One region of the Pseudomonas gebzensis genome, then DNA from elsewhere that is predicted to be linked to it. Evidence: predicted binding sites of a transcription regulator. Region 1 holds the regulator's gene; the other holds the start of a gene.
What was found. The regulator sigma-54, encoded in region 1, starts transcription at its own class of promoters, with help from an activator protein. The targets are predictions, from matches to a motif close to ANTGGCATNNANNTTGCTNT.

Region 1 (6,709 bases):
CACGACGCTTCATGCCACCAGAAAGTTCGTCAGGGCGCAGATTGATGGCACCGCGCAGGCCAACGGCCTGCAACTTCATCAGCACGATGTCGCGGATCATCTCTTCAGGCAGCTCGGTGTGCACCCGCAGCGGGAAGGCCACGTTTTCGAAGACGTCCAGATCAGTGAACAGCGCCCCGCTCTGGAACAGCACGCCCATCTGCTTGCGCGCATCGAACAGGTCGGCACGTGACAGGCTCGGCAGGTTCTGCCCGGCCACCCACACCTCGCCCGCAGACGGTCGCAGCTGCGCGCCCATCAGGCGCAACAAAGTGGTCTTGCCGCACCCCGAAGGCCCCATGATGCCGGTTACCTTGCCCTTGGGGATGCGAATGTCGACATTGCTGAAAATACTGCGCGAACCGCGCTGGAAGGACAGGCCCTTCAACTCGACCGCGTAGGCGCTATCCCCACTCATCTAGACTCCTTGCGATACAACCCAGTGTCATGGACGCGCGTCTTCATCAGGAAGACACACGCGTCACGGGAGGGTCAGTCAGCCGCGGACTATACCACCGCGCGCAAGCCCGTCCCAAGGCCATCACGTGAGTCATTCAGGCCATCGACAGCGAGAGAAAGTTTCAGTCTGACGATCAAAGGTGAGGGTTTTGTGCATTGCAGCTATAATCGCCGCCTTTCCGGCAAAGCCATGCGTTCGACCATGAACCAATCCAGTGAGCTGATTCAATCTGCACAGCGTACCTTGCGCCTCGAGCTTGAGGCTGTGCAGGGCCTGCAGGCCCGCATCGACGACCACTTCGTGCGTGCCTGCGAAATCATTCTGGCCAGCAAAGGCCGCGTCATCGTGCTGGGCATGGGCAAGTCAGGGCATATCGGCAGCAAGATTGCCGCCACCCTGGCCAGCACCGGCACACCGGCGTTCTTCGTGCATCCGGCCGAAGCCAGCCATGGCGACATGGGCATGATTACCCGCGAGGACGTCATCCTCGCGCTGTCGAACTCGGGCACAACGGCCGAAATCCTGACCCTGTTGCCGCTGATCAAGCGCCTGGGCACGCCGTTGGTGAGCCTCACCGGCAACCCGCAGTCCACCCTTGCGCAGGCGGCAGAGGCGAATCTGGACGCATGGGTCGAGCATGAGGCGTGCCCGCTCAACCTGGCGCCCACCTCCTCCACCACCGCAGCGCTGGTGCTGGGCGACGCCCTGGCCATCGCCCTGCTCGAAGCCCGCGGCTTTACCGCCCAGGATTTCGCCTTCTCCCACCCCGGTGGCGCACTGGGCCGGCGCCTGCTGTTGATGGTCAAGGACGTGATGCACACCGACGGCCAACTGCCCGTGGTGCCACGCGGCACGTTGCTCAAGGACGCCTTGTTCGAGATGTCGCGCAAGGGCCTGGGCCTGACCGTGGTCATCGAGCCCGACGGCACCCTGGCCGGCGTGTTCACCGATGGCGACCTGCGCCGCGCCCTGGATCGCAACATCGATGTGCACAGCGCACTGATCGATGAAGTGATGACGGTACACGGCAAGACGGTACGGCCGAACATGCTCGCCGCCGAAGCCCTCAAGATCATGGAAGACCACAAGATCAGCGCATTGGTGGTGGTAGACGAGCACGATCGTCCTGCCGGCGCGCTGAATATGCATAACCTGCTGCGCGCTGGAGTCATGTGATGAATCAGGATCTGCTGCAACGCGGCAAGGCCGTCAAACTGGCCGTGTTCGATGTCGATGGTGTGCTGACCGACGGCCGCCTGTACTTCCTGCCTGACGGCGGGGAATTCAAGACCTTCAATACACTCGACGGGCAAGGCATCAAGATGCTCAAGGCCAGCGGCGTGATCACCGCTATCATCACCGGGCGCTCAAGCCCGGTGGTCGAGCGACGCGCACACAACCTGGGCATCGACCACCTGTTTCAGGGGCGTGAAGACAAGCTCGTGGTGCTCGACGGGCTGCTACACGAACTGAACCTGCGCTATGAACAGGTTGCCTACCTGGGAGACGACCTGCCCGACCTGCCGGTCATTCGCCGGGTCGGCCTGGGCATGGCGGTGGCCAATGCCGCACCGTTCGTTCGCCAGCATGCCGATGGTGTCACCCTGGCACGCGGGGGCGAAGGCGCCGCACGGGAGTTCTGCGAATTGATCATGCAGGCCCAGGACACCTTGGACACTGCCCTCGCCCACTATTTATAGAGCCGCACATGTTTAGCAAAAAAGCCAAGAACATCGTTCTGCTCAGCGTGATCGCCGCCTTGCTGGTCGCGGTAGGCTACTGGAACGTCAGCCCGGAGCGCTTTCTCGAGGGCGCGCCTGTGACGCAGGTCGATGAGAACGCCATCGACTACTATGCGATCAACGCCCACAGCGTGCAGTTTCTCCCTGACGGCCAGCGCCAGTACGAAATGACCGCTGACAAGATCGAACACATCAAAGCCAGCGAAATGACGCTGGTCACCCAGCCAGACCTGCAGATGTACCGTGGCACCGCATTTCCGTGGCATGTGCAAAGCGAGCGCGCCGAGGTCAACCCCGACGGCACCGAGGTCGAGCTGATCGACTCGGTGAGAATCGCCCGCACCGATGAAAAGAACCGCAACACGCTGATTACTTCCAGCCGCATGACAGTGTTCCCGCAGAAGCAATATGCGCAGACCGAGCAAGCCGTTAGAATCGACGGCGCCGGTGGGACCACTACGGGCAAAGGCATGAAAGCGTATTTGAAAGACGGCAGGATGGACCTGCTGTCCAACGTAAGAGGACAGTATGAGGCTCGTTAAAACCCTTCCCTTTTTGCTCAGCTTGGGCGTAGCACTGGGTAGCGCGAGCGCTTGGGCCCTGCCAAACGACCGTGACCAGCCAATCCGCATTCAGGCCGACAACGCTCACCTGGACGACAAACAAGGCGTGGCGACCTACACCGGCGATGTCGTCATCACGCAAGGCTCGATGATGATCAAGGGCAACACCGTGACCATGACCCGCGCGGCGTCCGGTGACATCGACGTCGTCACTTCGGTGGGCAACCTGGCGTATTTCGAGCAGCAACAGAGCGCCGCCAAGCCCGACAAGATGAAGGGCTGGGCCGTGACCATCCAGTACCAGGCGCAGAAAGACCTGATCGTGCTCACTGACCGTGCCAAGGTCGAGAACGAAGGCAACACCACCGAAGGCGAGAAGATCGTCTACAACACCAAGTCGCAGGTCGCCACGGCAGGTCGCGGCGGCAAGGTGACCGCGCCGCGTCAGCGCATCGACATGGTGATCCAGCCGAAGAAGAAGGCCGAGTAGATGGCAACCCTAAAAGCTCAGCACCTGGCCAAAAGCTACAAGAGCCGGCAGGTCGTGCGTGATGTCAGCCTGTCGATCGACAGCGGACAGATCGTCGGCCTGCTGGGCCCGAACGGCGCCGGCAAAACCACCTGCTTCTACATGATTGTCGGCCTGGTCCAGGCCGACCAGGGCCGTGTGCTGATCGACGATCTGGACGTCAGCCACCAGCCCATGCACGGCCGCGCCCAGGCGGGTATCGGCTACTTGCCTCAGGAAGCCTCGATCTTTCGCAAGCTGTCGGTGGCCGACAACATCATGGCCATCCTCGAGACCCGCAAGGAGCTCGACAGCGAAGGCCGGCGCCAGGCACTGGAAAGCCTGCTGCAGGAATTCCACATCAGCCACATCCGCGACAACCTGGGCATGAGCCTGTCGGGCGGGGAGCGCCGCCGGGTCGAAATCGCCCGCGCGCTGGCGACCGCGCCGAAGTTCATCCTGCTCGATGAACCCTTCGCGGGTGTCGACCCGATCTCGGTCGGCGACATCAAGCAGATCATCCATCACCTCAAGGCCAAGGGGATCGGCGTACTCATCACCGACCACAACGTGCGTGAGACGCTCGACATCTGCGAAACGGCCTACATCGTCAACGACGGCCAGTTGATTGCCGAAGGCGACTCGGCCACCATCCTGGCCAACGACCTGGTGAAAGAGGTCTACCTGGGGCACGAGTTCCGACTCTGACCCCGGCGGCGGTGCCACGAGTGATGCCTCGATGGCGAGGCAGCGCTTTATTTGCTGCACCGCCCTAGGCAAACGCTCCAGTTTCAGGCATATAACTTGCTTAAAATTGGCGCCGAGGCGCCCTCGTGTAGTGGATGGCGCGTGTGCGCCGGCGAACAAGGTAATCAGCCCCAGCCATGAAACCATCGCTCGTCCTAAAAATGGGCCAGCAACTGACGATGACCCCGCAGTTGCAACAGGCCATTCGTCTGCTCCAGCTCTCCACCCTGGACCTCCAGCAGGAAATCCAGGAGGCCCTGGAATCCAACCCGATGCTCGAGCGCCAGGAAGAAGGCGAGGACTTCGACAACAACGATCCGATGGCCGACAACGCCGAGAACACGCCGGCCGCCGAGCCCCAGGACACCTCCTTCCAGGAAACTGCCGCCACGGTCGAGAACCTCGAAGAGGGTGACTGGGGCGAGCGCATTCCCAATGAATTGCCCGTCGACACCGCCTGGGAAGATATCTACCAGACCAGCGCCAGCAGCCTGCCCAGCAACGATGACGACGAGTGGGACTTCACCACCCGCACGTCCGCCGGGGAAAGCCTGCAGAGCCATCTGCTCTGGCAGCTGAACCTGGTGCCGATGTCGGACGTCGATCGCATGATCGCGGTGACCCTCATCGACAGCATCAACCCCCAGGGCTACCTGGAGGATTCCCTCGAAGAGATCTGCGCAGGCTTCGATCCCGAGCTCGACATCGAGTTGGACGAAGTGCACGCCGTACTGCACCGCATTCAGCAGTTCGAGCCGGCCGGGGTTGGCGCGGCAAGCCTGGGTGAGTGCTTGCTGCTGCAGTTGCGCCAGTTGCCTGCCAGTACTCCGTGGATGGCTGAGGCGCAGCGCCTGGTCAGCGACTTCATCGACCTGCTCGGCGGGCGTGACTACAGCCAGTTGATGCGGCGCATGAAGCTCAAGGAAGATGAGCTGCGCCAGGTGATCGAACTGGTCCAGACGCTCAACCCGCGGCCGGGCTCACAGATCGAATCCAGCGAACCGGAATATGTGGTTCCGGACGTCATCGTGCGCAAGGACAACGAACGCTGGCTGGTGGAGCTGAACCAGGAAGCCGTACCGCGCCTGCGCGTCAACGCCCAGTACGCAGGCTTCGTGCGCCGCGCCGATACCAGCGCCGACAACACGTTCATGCGCAATCAGTTGCAAGAAGCGCGCTGGTTCATCAAGAGCCTGCAGAGCCGCAACGAGACCCTGATGAAGGTCGCCACCCAGATCGTCGAACACCAGCGCGGTTTCCTCGACTTGGGTGACGAGGCCATGAAGCCCTTGGTGCTTCACGACATCGCCGAAGCAGTCGGCATGCACGAGTCGACCATTTCGCGGGTGACCACACAGAAATACATGCATACCCCGCGCGGTATCTACGAGCTCAAGTACTTCTTTTCCAGCCACGTCAGCACGGCCGAAGGGGGGGAATGCTCGTCCACGGCAATCCGCGCCATCATCAAGAAACTGGTGGCGGCGGAAAATCAGAAAAAGCCATTGAGTGACAGCAAGATCGCTGGTTTACTGGAGGCACAAGGCATCCAGGTAGCACGTCGTACGGTCGCCAAGTATCGCGAGTCGTTGGGCATTGCTCCCTCCAGCGAACGCAAGCGGCTCATGTAGCCCCTGGGTGTGCCACAGCGTTTCAGTGGCAGGTGCAAAACCTGCTTCTTTATGCACGGCAATAAGGAGAAGCTGTATGCAAGTCAACATCAGTGGACACCATGTAGAAGTCACCCCACCCCTGCGCGCTTATGTGGACGATAAACTCAAACGTCTGGAAGGTCATTTCGACAAGATCACCAACGTGCAGGTCATCATGAAAGTCGAGAAGCTGCAGCAGAAAGTCGAAGCGACCCTGCAGATTCCTGGTGGTGAAGTGGTTGCCAACGCAGAACACGAAGACATGTATGCAGCGATCGACGCCTTGGCCGACAAGCTTGATCGCCAACTGAAAAAACACAAGGAAAAACAGCAAAGCCTGCTGCAAGGCGCAGCGGCCCGCTGACCCCCCTCATCCATGATCCGACTCGAAACCATTCTGACCCCCGGCCGCTCGCTTGTGAGCGTGCCGGGCGGCAGCAAGAAGCGCGCCCTTGAAAAAGTCGCTACCCTCATCGCCGATCAGGTGCCAGAACTGGAGATGCAAGACATCTTCGAAAAGCTGGTCGCCCGTGAGAAATTAGGCTCAACCGGTTTCGGTAACGGTATTGCCATCCCCCATTGCCGACTGCCCGGCTGCACCGCGCCGGTCAGCGCCTTGCTGCACCTCGATTCACCGATCGATTACGACGCCATCGACGGCGCGCCCGTAGACCTGTTGTTCGTGTTGCTGGTCCCGGAAGCGGCTACCGACGCCCACCTCGAACTCCTGCGCCAGATCGCCAGCATGCTCGACCGCAAGGACGTGCGCGAACGCCTGCGCAAGGCGGCCGACAGCAAGGCCCTGTACCAGGTTGTCCTGGACGTTCAGAACGAGTCCTGACCATGCGCCTGATAATCGTCAGCGGTCGCTCCGGCTCCGGCAAGAGCACCGCCCTGGATGTGCTTGAAGACCACGGTTACTACTGCATCGACAACCTGCCCGCCGGCCTGCTGCCGCAGCTGGCAGAGAATGTGCTGCTCAATACCGAATTGCAGCA
Region 2 (6,709 bases), on a different contig from region 1:
TCGACCGCTGGCGCAGGCACGTGATCGACGACCGCTTGGTACAGCGGGGTCATGTCTTCAGCCATGTCGGTGTGGTCCAGACCGGCAATACCGTTCAGGGCCGAGGCGTAGACGACTTGGAAGTCCAGCTGTTCGTCGGTGGCACCGAGGTTGTCGAACAGGTCGAAGATCTGGTCCAGAACCCAGTCAGGCCGCGCGCCCGGACGGTCGACCTTGTTGATCACGACGATCGGCTTCAGACCGGCTTCGAAGGCCTTTTTGGTCACGAAGCGGGTTTGCGGCATAGGGCCGTCTTGGGCATCGACCAGCAGCAGCACGGAGTCGACCATCGACATCACACGCTCAACCTCGCCACCGAAGTCGGCGTGGCCGGGGGTGTCGACGATGTTGATGTGGTAGCCATTCCAGTTGATGGCGGTGTTTTTCGCCAGGATGGTGATGCCGCGCTCTTTTTCCTGGTCGTTGGAGTCCATGACGCGCTCATCGTTGAGCTCGCCGCGCTCAAGGGTGCCGGACTGACGCAGGAGTTTGTCTACCAGGGTGGTCTTACCATGGTCGACGTGGGCAATGATGGCGATGTTACGCAGATTTTCGATCACAAGTGCATCTCGAGCAGAGGATTCGGTTGCCGCCTTTCAGAGCGGCCAAATAGGAAGCGATGAGGCTCAGTGGACCCGATGGTCGGGAGGGCGATGGCGGATGCTGCCGCCATACAGCCCTGGGGTCTTATGCCGGACGATAAACACGCACATTGGCATGTCCCTCACTGAGCAGGTGGTGTGCGTGCAAACGGCTCATCACACCCTTGTCGCAATAAAGCAGGTACTGACGCGAGTCATCGAGCTGCTTGAAGCGACTGTTGATGGCATAGAACGGCAGGGCCTGGACGTCGATGCCGTCGATCTGCAACGGCTGGTCTTCCTGGGCATCAGGATGGCGGATGTCGATGACAATCTGACCGGGCAGCACCTGGGCCACCTCTTCGATCTCGATATCCTTGCCCAGCTCGTCGATCACAGTGTCGATCGTGATGAAGCGCGCACGCTCCAGAGCACGGTCCAACACGGCCGAGTCGAACTGCTGTTCTTCATAAATGACCCGATCCGGCTTGGCGCAGGTGGTCGGGTTGACCGAAATCACGCCGCAGTATTCAGGCATGTGCCGAGCGAACTCAGCGGTGCCGATCTGGTAGGCGGTGTCGATGATGTCTTGCTTGTGGCTGGCCAGCAGCGGGCGCAACACCAGCTTGCTCGTGGCCTGGTCGATCACTGACAGGTTCGGCAGCGTCTGGCTGGACACCTGGGAAATCGCTTCACCGGTGACCAGCGCGTCGATCTCGAGGCGGTCAGCAACCTGGGTGGCGGCACGCAGCATCATGCGCTTCAAGGTCACGCCCATGTAGCGGTCGTCGACCTTGCCGAGAATCTCGCCCACCACTTCCTCGAACGGCACGCTGATGAACAGCACGCGCTGGCTGCTGCCGTATTTCTTCCAGAGGAAATGCGCGACTTCCATCACGCCCAACTCGTGGGCGCGCCCGCCCAGGTTGAAGAAGCAGAAATGCGTGACCAAACCGCGACGCATCATCTGGTACGCCGCCACGGTGGAGTCGAAACCACCGGACATCAGCACCAGCGTCTGCTCCAGGGCGCCCAGCGGGTACCCGCCGATGCCAGGGTGCTGGTCGTAGATGACGTACAAGCGCTGGTTGCGAATTTCGATGCGCACCCGCACTTCAGGGTTCTTCAAGTCGATGCCGGCGGCGCCGCACTGCTGGCGCAGCTGGCTGCCGACGTAGCGGTCGACGTCCATCGAACTGAAATCGTGGTGCCCACCGCGCTTGCAACGCACCGAGAAGCGCTTGCCGGGCAACAGATGGCCGAAATGCTCGCGGCACTTGGCGACGATGTCGTCGAAGTCGCCCAGCGGATATTCCTCGATGCGCAGGAAATGCGCGATGCCTGGCGTGCAGCTCAGGCGCTCGATCATTTCACGCTGGACCTTCTCGTCCTCGATGCGGGTAACCACTTCGAGATTGTCCCAGACACCCTCAACCGCGAGCTCAGGATCGAGATCCTTGAGCACGGCGCGGATGTTCTTGCAGAGCTGACGGATGAAGCGCTTGCGCACCGGCCGGCTCTTGATGGTGATTTCTGGGAAGACTTTGACGATCAGTTTCATGGTCACAGCGCGCGATGGGCTCACCGAAAAATGAGGGGCGCGGATTATATCGGAAATGCTCGGGAGTTTGAGCATTTTTTGCACAAAAAGGTTTTTGAGGGGTCGCGCACCGTGCAGGAGCGGGCATCGGGCGATCTTCGCTCAAGGTCGCACCAAAACAGTGCGAAACCCCAGCAATGTGCGCTTTATAGGTGCGCACCCGCACCGTGCAGTACTGGCATGTGCCCCAAACCGCCGCCTTTTATCCCCGCTTCGCCATTTTCGGGCACTGGCATGCAAATTGCTCCCTTGTGAGGCAGGTACGCTTGGCCGACTATCCGCGCCCGGCAACACCCTTTTCCAGGCCGCGGCCAACCGCGTTCCAGACCCTCCGGAGGACACCATGTCGAAGTCGGTTCAACTCATCAAAGATCATGACGTCAAGTGGATTGATCTGCGTTTCACGGACACCAAAGGCAAACAGCACCACGTCACCATGCCGGCTCGCGATGCGCTGGAAGACGACTTCTTCGAAGCCGGCAAGATGTTCGACGGCTCGTCCATCGAAGGCTGGAAAGGCATTGAAGCCTCCGACATGATCCTGCTGCCAGACGACGCCTCCGCCGTACTGGACCCGTTCACCGAAGAGCCGACCCTGATCCTGGTCTGCGACGTGATCGAGCCGTCCACCATGCAGGGCTACGACCGCGACCCACGCGCCATCGCCAAGCGCGCCGAGGAATACCTCAAGACCACCGGCATCGGCGACACCGTCTTCGTCGGCCCAGAGCCTGAGTTCTTCATCTTCGACCAGGTCAAGTTCAAGTCGGACATCTCCGGCTCGATGTTCAAGATCTACTCCGAGCAAGGCTCGTGGATGACCGATCAGGACGTCGAAGGCGGCAACAAGGGCCATCGCCCAGCCGTCAAGGGTGGCTACTTCCCGGTTCCGCCGTGCGACCACGACCACGAAATCCGTACCTCCATGTGCAACGCCATGGAAGAAATGGGCCTGGTCATCGAAGTGCACCACCACGAAGTGGCCACCGCTGGCCAGAACGAAATCGGTGTGAAGTTCAACACCCTGGTGATCAAGGCTGACGAAGTTCAGACCCTGAAGTACTGCGTGCACAACGTTGCCGACGCCTACGGCCGCACCGCGACCTTCATGCCAAAACCGCTGTACGGCGACAACGGCTCGGGCATGCACGTGCACCTGTCGATCTCCAAAGACGGCAAGAACACCTTCGCGGGTGAAGGCTATGCCGGCCTGTCCGACACCGCCCTGTACTTCATCGGCGGCATCATCAAGCACGGCAAGGCCCTGAACGGCTTCACCAACCCGGCCACCAACTCGTACAAGCGTCTGGTACCTGGCTTCGAAGCTCCGGTCATGCTGGCCTACTCGGCGCGCAACCGCTCCGCTTCGATCCGTATCCCCTACGTGTCGAGCCCGAAAGCCCGCCGCATCGAGGCGCGCTTCCCGGACCCGGCAGCCAACCCGTACCTGTGCTTCGCCGCACTGCTGATGGCGGGCCTGGACGGCATCCAGAACAAGATCCACCCAGGCGATGCTGCCGACAAGAACCTGTACGACCTGCCGCCTGAAGAGGCCAAGGAAATCCCGCAGGTCTGCGGCAGCTTGAAAGAAGCCCTGGAAGAGCTGGACAAGGGCCGTGCGTTCCTGACCAAGGGCGGCGTGTTCTCCGATGACTTCATCGATGCCTACATCGAGCTGAAGTCTGAAGAAGAAATCAAAGTCCGCACCTTCGTTCACCCGCTGGAATACGACCTCTACTACAGCGTTTGATTGTGTAGACGCGTCATCGACAACGGCCTTCTTCGGAAGGCCGTTGTTGTTTCAGCTGTCAGGGTTATCGGAAGGGTCCTACAAAGGCGCGCCACCGGTACAGGGCACACTCAAACGCCCATTCCCTGAGGAATTCTTCCATGCGCCTTGCATCGCTTACCCTGCTGTTGTCCCTCGGCCTGTCCGGCTGCGCCTCGCCCACCAGCGTTGCCACGCCACTCGATACCTTGCTCGACACCATTGAACGGCGGCTGGCCCTGGCCGATGGCGTTGCCCTGCTCAAATGGGACCAGAACCTGCCCGTGCAGGATGCCCCCCGCGAACAGCAGATTCTGCTCAGAGTACGCGAGGCGGCGACGGACTACGCCCTTGACCCGCTGCGTGCGGCCGGCTTCTTCTCCGACCAGATGGAGGCCGGCAAGCTGGTGCAGTTCGCCTTGCTCAACCGCTGGGAACGCCAGAGCCAAGCACCCGACACCCCGCGCCTGGACCTCAAGACAGCCCTGCGTCCGCAGCTCGACGCCTTGCAGCATCAATTGCTCGACGGCTTGCAGCATTTCGACCGGCATCGCCCGGTGGACTGCGCCCTGGCGGTAGCCACCGCCGTGGCCGAGCGCTCACGCGATGCCCTGCATGAACTGGCCCTGCAACGCGCCGCTGGACGGCTCTGCGACTTGTCCTGAAATATTTGCTCTATATTGGTGCACTGAAGGCGCTTGGGCCTGTGCACCGTGCCCCCTTTCCAGCATGGCCTGATTCGACCCAAGCATTAATCGCCCGATTTCAGGCCATCTTCCGAAAAAACCGCTTCTTTTCGGAGCCTTGGTTTGTTTCTTGCATTTTCTTGCCGCACGCCGAGCGCACCGCTCTTCGACCCTGGCCCTGACCGGGACATCCCGCGCCACGCGCGCCTGCACCGCGGCAATAGAGGTCACCCCCACCATGACCATCAGCGACGCGCAGCATCGACTGCTGCTGGACAACCTGACCACCGCCACGCTGCTGCTCAATGCCGACCTGCGCCTGGAATACATGAACCCGGCGGCAGAAATGCTCCTGGCGGTCAGCGGCCAGCGCAGCCACGGGCAGTTCATCAGCGAGTTGTTCACCGAGTCTGCCGAGGCCCTGAGCGCGTTGCGCCAGGCCGTGGAGCAGGCTCACCCGTTCACCAAGCGCGAAGCCCTGCTGACCTCGCCCAACGGCCAGAGCATCACGGTCGACTATGCCGTGACGCCGATCCTGCACCAGGGCACCACCCTGCTGCTGCTCGAAGTCCACCCGCGCGACCGCCTGCTGCGCATCACCAAAGAGGAAGCGCAACTGAGCAAGCAGGAAACCACCAAGATGCTGGTGCGTGGCCTGGCTCATGAGATCAAGAACCCCTTGGGTGGCATCCGCGGCGCGGCGCAGTTGCTGGCCCGCGAGCTGCCCGAAGACGGCCTGCGCGACTACACCAACGTGATCATCGAAGAAGCTGACCGCCTGCGTAATCTGGTCGACCGCATGCTCGGTTCGAACAAGCTGCCGTCGCTGTCGATGACCAACATTCACGAAGTGCTGGAACGGGTCTGCAGCCTGATCGAGGCCGAAAGCCAAGGCGGCATCACCTTGGTCCGCGACTACGACCCCAGCTTGCCGGACCTGCTGATCGACCGTGAGCAGATGATCCAGGCGGTGCTCAACATCATGCGCAACGCCATGCAAGCCATCGCCCACAAGAACGAACTGCGCCTGGGCCGTATCAGCCTGCGCAGCCGCGCGGTACGCCAGTTCACCATCGGTCATGTGCGCCACCGCCTGGTGGCACGGGTCGAGATCACCGACAACGGCCCGGGCATCCCCGCTGAACTGCAAGACACGCTGTTCTATCCCATGGTCAGCGGGCGCCCGGACGGCACCGGGCTGGGCCTGGCCATCACGCAGAACATCATCAGCCAGCACCAGGGGCTGATCGAGTGCGAGAGCCATCCAGGCCACACCACCTTTTCGATTTTCCTGCCGCTGGAACAAGGAGCCACCGCCTCATGAGCCGAAGTGAAACCGTCTGGATCGTCGACGATGATCGCTCCATCCGTTGGGTCCTGGAAAAAGCCCTGCAACAGGAAGGCATGGCTACCCAGAGCTTCGACAGCGCCGAGGGCGTGATGGGCCGGCTGGCCCGTCAACAACCGGATGTGATCATTTCCGACATCCGCATGCCGGGCACCAGTGGCCTTGACCTGCTGGCGCAGATCCGCGAGGCGCACCCGCGCCTGCCGGTGATCATCATGACCGCCCATTCCGACCTGGACAGCGCCGTGGCGTCGTACCAGGGCGGGGCTTTCGAGTATCTGCCCAAACCGTTCGACGTCGACGAAGCGGTCGCACTGGTCAAGCGGGCGTACCAGCATGCCCAGGAACAGCAAGGCCTGGCGGCCGCGCAGCCCATGACCCGCACGCCCGAGATCATTGGCGAAGCGCCGGCCATGCAAGAGGTGTTTCGCGCCATCGGCCGCCTCAGCCACTCCAACATCACCGTGCTGATCAACGGTGAGTCGGGCACCGGCAAGGAGCTGGTGGCGCATGCCCTGCACCGCCACAGCCCGCGCGCTGCCTCACCGTTCATCGCTCTGAACATGGCGGCGATTCCCAAGGATCTGATGGAATCCGAGCTGTTCGGCCACGAGAAAGGCGCGTTCACCGGCGCGGCCAACCTGCGTCGCGGGCGCTTCGAGCAGGCCGACGGCGGCACCTTGTTCC

Region 2: glnA (glutamate--ammonia ligase) is a predicted target of sigma-54. The motif match lies at 2,449-2,468, and genes of this name have one in related genera.

The regions. Positions count from the first base shown of each region.
Region 1 covers NZ_JAXQNS010000005.1:138,261-144,969, reverse strand. Annotated here, with positions in the region: gene SJI00_RS11550 (ATP-binding cassette domain-containing protein) at 1-457, opposite strand, end outside; gene SJI00_RS11545 (KpsF/GutQ family sugar-phosphate isomerase) at 701-1,675, shown strand; gene SJI00_RS11540 (KdsC family phosphatase) at 1,675-2,199, shown strand; gene lptC (LPS export ABC transporter periplasmic protein LptC) at 2,208-2,783, shown strand; gene lptA (lipopolysaccharide transport periplasmic protein LptA) at 2,770-3,294, shown strand; gene lptB (LPS export ABC transporter ATP-binding protein) at 3,295-4,020, shown strand; gene SJI00_RS11520 (RNA polymerase factor sigma-54) at 4,197-5,690, shown strand; gene hpf (ribosome hibernation-promoting factor, HPF/YfiA family) at 5,767-6,075, shown strand; gene ptsN (PTS IIA-like nitrogen regulatory protein PtsN) at 6,088-6,552, shown strand; gene rapZ (RNase adapter RapZ) at 6,555-6,709, shown strand, end outside.
Region 2 covers NZ_JAXQNS010000007.1:215,444-222,152, reverse strand. Annotated here, with positions in the region: gene typA (translational GTPase TypA) at 1-599, opposite strand, end outside; gene thiI (tRNA uracil 4-sulfurtransferase ThiI) at 727-2,181, opposite strand; gene glnA (glutamate--ammonia ligase) at 2,564-3,970, shown strand; gene SJI00_RS15250 (chorismate mutase) at 4,111-4,653, shown strand; gene glnL (nitrogen regulation protein NR(II)) at 4,913-5,998, shown strand; gene ntrC (nitrogen regulation protein NR(I)) at 5,995-6,709, shown strand, end outside.